DNA from 2 places in the Arthrobacter sp. CAN_A212 genome. Region 1 is predicted to be linked to the other one. Evidence: predicted binding sites of a transcription regulator. Region 1 holds the regulator's gene; the other holds the start of a gene.

Evidence for each region. The regulator LexA, encoded in region 1, represses DNA repair genes until DNA is damaged. The targets are predictions, from matches to a motif close to TCGAACANNTGTTCGA.
Region 2: the regulator LexA is predicted to act here: its motif matches at 1,564-1,579, upstream of uvrA (excinuclease ABC subunit UvrA).

The regions. Positions count from the first base shown of each region.
Region 1 covers NZ_JADOUT010000005.1:46,123-49,532, reverse strand. Annotated here, with positions in the region: gene IWX64_RS06160 (ATP-dependent DNA helicase) at 1-1,249, shown strand, start outside; gene lexA (transcriptional repressor LexA) at 1,246-1,902, opposite strand; gene IWX64_RS06150 (LysM peptidoglycan-binding domain-containing protein) at 2,355-2,714, shown strand; gene IWX64_RS06145 (histidinol-phosphate transaminase) at 2,957-3,410, shown strand, end outside.
Region 2 covers NZ_JADOUT010000010.1:63,776-67,185, forward strand. Annotated here, with positions in the region: gene IWX64_RS09365 (trans-aconitate 2-methyltransferase) at 1-333, shown strand, start outside; gene IWX64_RS09370 (MBL fold metallo-hydrolase) at 349-987, opposite strand; gene IWX64_RS09375 (GntR family transcriptional regulator) at 1,124-1,519, shown strand; gene uvrA (excinuclease ABC subunit UvrA) at 1,650-3,410, shown strand, end outside.

The DNA.
Region 1 (3,410 bases):
GCATGACAGGGTCACGGGCGCGGTCTCCGGGCAGCTTTCGACCGGCATGATCTCCGCCGCTGCCTCAGCGGCGCGCCGACACCTGTCAGTGAGCGCTGAACCCCTGGATTCAGCGAACCGCTTCTTCGAGTCGACGGTCGAGGGCATCCCTTCCGGCCTGATGGCTGCAGGCCTCACCGAGGACCAGGAATCCGCCATCACGCAGGTCCGTGAGGCCTGCCGCGCGGTGCTCTCGGATGCGAAGGGGGATGGCCCAACCCCGGCGGACGGTGGCCGGCAGATGGCCAAGTCCCATGTCATGGCGGTCTTTGAACTGTGTGAACGACTGCTCACCGCGACCCCCGCTGGGGAAGTGCTGTGGGCGTCACGGCCCAGCACCTTCTCTCCGGGTACCGGGTATTCGCAGCCTGACGACACTGCGCCCGCCACGATCAACATTGCGCCGCTCTCCGTCGCAGGGAAATTGCGGGAGGGGCTCTTCGCCGACCACACGGTGGTGCTGACGTCGGCGACCCTCGCCATCGGTTCCGAGTTCGGACCGGTCGCCGGTTCGCTGGGGCTTGCCGGGGCGTCTGCGCCCTCCTGGACCGGGGTCGACGTCGGCAGTCCGTTCGACTACCCGAAGCAGGGCGTGCTCTACGTGGCGAAGGATCTGCCCAAGCCTGAGCGTGGCACCTCGCCGGCCCAACTCGATGAGCTGGAGGTGCTTCTCAAGGCCTCCCGGGGTGGGGCACTCGGGTTGTTCTCGTCCCGCCGCGCCGCGGAAGAAGCGGCAGAGGCGCTGCGACCCCGGGTCGACTTCGACATCCTGTGCCAGGGCGACTCCTCGATGTCCGCCCTGGTCAAGCAGTTTTCCGATGAGCCGGACACCTGCCTGTTCGGCACCATGTCGTTGTGGCAGGGAGTGGACGTGCCCGGCAGGTCCTGCCGACTCGTGACCATCGACCGGATTCCGTTCCCCCGGCCCGACGACCCCCTGATGACAGCCCGGACGAGGGCGGTGGCCAAGGCTGGCGGCAACGGCTTCATGAGCGTTTCCGCGACGCATGCGGCTGTCCGGCTCGCCCAGGGCGCCGGACGGCTGATCCGCGCGACCGAAGACAAGGGGGTGGTGGCGATCCTGGACTCCAGGCTGGCCAACGCACGGTACGGCTCGTTCCTACGTGCCGCACTTCCCCCGTTCTGGTCCACCACCGATCGCGCGACGGCGCTAGGGGTCCTGGAGCGTCTGGCTGGCGAGCCCCGCTAGAGGGCGCGCATCACCGAGACGACCTTGCCCATAATGGTGGCCTGATCGCCGAGGATCGGCTCGTACTGGGTGTTCTGCGGCAGGAGCCAGGTGTGGCCGTCACGCTGGCGGAACGTTTTCACCGTCGCCTCGTCGTCCAGCAGTGCTGCCACGATGTCACCGTTCTGGGCTTCCTGCTGCCGACGGACCACCACCCAGTCGCCGTCGCAGATCGCCGCGTCGATCATTGAGTCCCCATAAACGCGAAGCATGAACAGGTCGCCGTGGCCCACCAGCTGCCGCGGCAGCGGCATGACGTCCTCGACCACTTGGTCCGCGAGGACGGGCCCACCAGCAGCAATCCGGCCGACCATGGGAACCATTGCAGCGTCAATGGCACCGCCGATCTCGGTTGGAGCTCCCGCAGCGGTCCCAGCGGCGGCGCCCTTCTGGTCGTGATCAAGGGTGAGGGGCAGCAGGATCTCCATCGCGCGGGGCCGCTTCGGATCCCGCCTTAGGTACCCCATCCTTTCCAGCTGCGAGAGCTGGTGGGTGACGCTTGACAGGCTCGCCAGCCCCACCGTGTCTCCGATCTCGCGCATGGACGGGGGATAGCCGTTGGTGCCGATCGCCCGCTGGATGGTCTCCAGGATTTTCTTCTGCCGGACGGTCATTCCCTTGGGCACCTGCCGACCCCGGGGGCGGCCACGGGCGGGGAGGGCCGTGGGAGCCAGGTCGGAGGTCTGTTCATCCAGTGGTCCGTCGGACTCTTTCACGGTCGCTGTCCCTTCGATAAGAATCCAGGTGACCCGGCGGATCCTGATGTTTTCAGGGGCCGAGCTTATTTTGTCAGTGGCGGATGATGTGCTGATTTCTGCTGGAACCAAACCATCATCCTTGCCCTAACGGTATGGGAGTTAGGACACGTTTTCAAACATTTGTTCGATCGTGTCTCGACAAAGTTCGTCAATGAGTGCTAAAAATAAACAAGCAGTAATTCGAAGATAAGTTCGAACAAAACGGGTTCACCCGGTTTTACAGTCGAACAGGATCCCCGGCCCGTTGGCCGGGCCCGGCCGCAGCGCCGGGATCGAATGGACTGATTCGAGTACAGAGAGGTGTATCCATGTCTGTCATCACCACACACCAAGATTCCCCCGCCCGTGACACCAGCCGCGCAAAACTGCGGCTCACCCGCCGCGGCAGGCTCCTGTTGGTCGGCCTGCCGATCGTGCTGCTGGCATCAGCCGCCCTCATGTTGTCCGGCTTCTTCAACTCCCCGGCGAAGGCCTCCAGCGAACACGGTGAATTCACCCAGACCGTCAGCGTGAGCGTAGCCTCCGGCGAAACCATCTGGCACCTGGCCACCGAGTTTGCTCCCGAGCGGGACCCACGCGACGTCGTGGCCGAGATCGTCGAACTGAACAGCCTCAGCACCTCGGTACTGCAGGCTGGGCAGCAGCTGGACATCCCGTCCGGACGGTGACCCGCAGCACCCTCGCAGAAGCACCCTCGCAGCGCAATTCACTGCCGGCCCGTCAGGTCACTGCCGGCCCGTCAATATAGCCAACCCGGTCCGCCAGCTTTCGGCCGCCGACGCGGTGCGCCAACGGTTGTGCGCTTACCTGCCAACATGGACTTGCCTGTCAGCGTGGCCTTGCAGGTGGTAGCGCGGACTTGCAGGTGGCCCGATTCTGTACTGGCGGGCTCCGCGCTTAACCTTGAGAGGTGAGCGAACAGTTTGAGCGGTTGAGCCGATTGCCCCTACGCGACGATCTCCGGGGGAAGCACCCTTACGGTGCCCCCCAGCTGGACGTCCCGATCCTCCTGAATGTCAACGAGAACACCTACGGGGTCCCGGACGAGGTGCGGGAGGCAATCATCGCTGCGATCAGCCATGAGGTCGGCGGCCTGAACCGGTACCCGGACCGGGAGTTCACCGAGCTCCGCACCAACCTGGCCCGGTACCTGGGCCACGGGCTGACTCCGGACAACCTCTGGGCGGCGAACGGGTCCAATGAGGTGCTGCAGCACCTTCTGCAGGCTTTCGGGGGGCCGGGTCGGTCCGCGATTGGCTTCCCGCCGACCTACTCCATGTATCCGCTCCTTGCCAGCAGCACCGGCACCCGGTACATCGCCGGGGAAGGAAACGGGCAGTTTGATCTCAGTGCCGGCGATGCTG
Region 2 (3,410 bases), on a different contig from region 1:
GCCTGGCAGGACAAGCTCGGGGGAGTGCTGAGGCATACCGACGTCGTGTCGGAACCGGATGAGTACCTGCGGATGCTCAGCGAGGCAGGGATGACCGCCGACGTCTGGGAAACCACCTACCAGCATGTGCTCGCCGGACCAGATCCCGTCCTGCAATGGCTCAAGGGCACCGGGTTGCGGCCAGTGCTGGATGTGCTCTCCATCGACGACGCCGCGGCCTTTTTCGACCAGTACACCGCCCTGCTGCGCGGCGCCTATCCCGAGGAACCATGGGGCACAGTCTTCGGGTTCCGCCGGGTCTTCGCCGTCGGCGTCAAGAACCGGGAAAACTAGCCTGGTCGGTTGCTGCTACCAGCCGCGGGCCCGCCATTCGTCGAGGTGGGGCCGTTCGGCCCCTAGCGTGGTGCCCTTGCCATGGCCCGGGTGCACGATGGTGTCGTCCGGCAGGTAGTCGAAGACCCGCTCCGACACGTCGTTCAGCAGCGACTCGAACCGGCCCGCGTCACCCTGGGTGTTTCCCACGCCACCGGGAAACAATGAGTCCCCGGTGAACAGGTGCGCCGGACCGTGCGGATCGCGATACAGCAACGCCACGCTGCCCGGTGTGTGCCCGCGCAGTTTGATCGCCTCGAGGTCGAAACCATCGAAGTTGCCGATGTCCCCGTGATCGAGGGAAACGTCGGTGGGTACGGCGATATCCGGAGTGTCCTCCGTCCCGGCGGCGGTCCGCGCCTTCGTCTGCCCGACGACGTCGGCCAGCGCCCGCACATGATCCCAGTGCGAGTGGGTGGTGATGATCAGCGCCAGCTTGGTCTCGGCGGTGCTGTCGGCGGAGCCATCCTGCAGCAGCTGGCCGATGGCGGCGGCGTCGTCAGCAGCGTCGATCAGCACCTGGGCGCCGGTCGCCTTCGAGGTCAGCAGGTACACGTTGTTGTCCATCTCGCTGACGGAGATGGAGCGGATGGTGAGGCCCTGAAGATTATGCATGGCCCAAGTCTAGGCACGCCGGGAAGTGGGCGGGACTATCGGGTCGAATCGACGCGTGGAACAATGTCTGCATCTGCACTGCGCCCGAAATGCGGGCTGACAGATCACAAGATAGTCCTCAGACCGAAAGGCAACAGTGAATCCTGGCGCAACAGGCAGCACCGATGTCACCGGCTGGCTGCGCATCGACCAGGCAAGCTCGGTTCCCCCGTATGAACAGCTCCGCGTCCAGATCCTGGACGCCGCGAACAGTGGGACGCTGCCCGTTGGCACCCGGCTGCCACCGGTGCGGACCCTCGCCGGCCACCTGGGCGTCGCGGTGAACACCGTCGCCCGGGCCTATCGGGAACTGGAGCAGGCGAACATCGTCGTCACCCGCTCCCGGGCCGGAACCGTCGTGGCAGCAGCTGGAGACGAAGCCCGCCAACGCGCCGCAGAAGCCGCTGACGACTACGCGGATGTGATCAAGGCCAACGGCCTGACCGAGGACGAAGCGGTCGCCTATTTACGGGCGGCTCTGCGCCGTCGGTGAACATCCCGCCCCAACCCGCCGACGACACGCTGAAAACACGCTGATCGAACATGTATTCGAACGCAGTTTCAATTAGAGTAGTCAGGTGTCTATTGCAACTTCGCTCGAATCAGAGTTTTCCGACCCGAGAATGTCCCAGGACCTGTCGCGCCTGATCGTCAAGGGGGCGCGTGAGCACAACCTCCGCAACGTCGATCTGGACCTGCCTCGCGATGCCATGATCGTGTTTACCGGGTTGTCCGGGTCCGGTAAATCCTCCCTGGCGTTCGACACCATCTTCGCCGAAGGACAGCGACGCTACGTGGAGTCCCTGTCCGCGTACGCCCGGCAGTTCCTCGGCCAGGTGGACAAGCCCGACGTCGACTTCATCGAGGGCCTCTCGCCGGCGGTCTCAATCGACCAGAAGTCCACCAACAAGAACCCCCGGTCCACTGTTGGCACCATCACCGAGATCTACGACTACATGCGGCTGCTCTGGGCCCGTGTGGGACGCCCGCACTGCCCCACCTGCGGTGAGCCGGTGGCGAAGCAGACCCCCCAGCAGATCGTCGATCAGTTGCTGGAACTGGAAGAGGGCACGCGTTTCCAGGTCCTCGCCCCCGTGGTCCGTGGACGCAAGGGCGAGTTCGTCGACCTGTTCCAGGAACTTACCGCCAAAGGCTACGCCCGGGCCCGCGTGGACGGCGACGTCATCCAGCTGTCCGACCCTCCGAAGCTCGGCAAGCAGTACAAGCACACCATCGAGGTGATCATCGACCGCCTGGTGGTCAAGGACGGCATCAGCCAGCGCCTGACCGACTCGGTGGAAACCGCACTCAAACTCGCCGACGGTCGCGTCCTCGCCGACTTCGTCGACCTCCCCGAGAAGGATGCCAAGCGCATCCGGGCCTTCTCCGAGCACCTCGCCTGCCCCAACGAGCACCCGCTGGCGATCGACGAGATCGAGCCACGCTCCTTCTCCTTCAACAACCCCTTCGGAGCCTGCCCGGCCTGCACCGGTATTGGCACCAAGCTGGAGGTTGACGAGGAACTGGTGGTACCCAACCCTGACCTCTCCCTCGCGGAAGGCGCCATCGCCCCCTGGTCACTGGGCACCGCGACCCTTGAATACTGGACCCGGCTCCTCGAGGGCCTGTCCAAGGAACTGAACTTCAAGATGGACGTGCCGTGGCGGAAACTGCCGGACCGCGCCCGCGAGGCCGCCCTGTACGGCAAGGACCACAAGGTGGTTGTCCAGTACAAGAACCGCTTTGGACGCGAGCGGAAGTACAGCACCGGTTTCGAAGGCGCGGTGCAGTACATCCACCGCAAGCACCTGGAAACCGAGTCGGATCACGCCCGCGACCGTTACGAAGAATACATGCGGCAGATTCCGTGCCCCACGTGTGGGGGAGCCCGGCTGAACCCCGCGTCCCTGTCGGTGCTGATCAACGGCAAATCCATCGCTTCAGTCGCCGCGATGCCGATGCGGGACTGCAGCGACTTCCTGAACAACCTGGTCCTGACCGGGCGGGAAGCCCACATCGCAGCCCAGGTGCTCAAGGAGATCCAGGCGCGCCTGCAGTTCCTGCTCGACGTCGGGCTGGAATACCTGAACCTGGAACGCTCCTCCGGCACCCTCTCCGGTGGCGAGGCCCAACGGATCCGGCTGGCCACCCAGATTGGCTCCGGTCTGGTGGGAGTGCTCTACGTACTCGACGAGCCGTCCATCGGTCTGCACCAGCGGGACAACCGACGCCTGATCGAAACGCTCGCCCGGCTCCGTAACCTGGGCAACACCCTGATCGTGGTCGAGCATGACGAGGACACCATCCAGGAAGCCGACTGGATTGTCGACATCGGTCCGGGCGCGGGGGAGCACGGTGGCGAGGTGGTCCACTCCGGTCTGCTC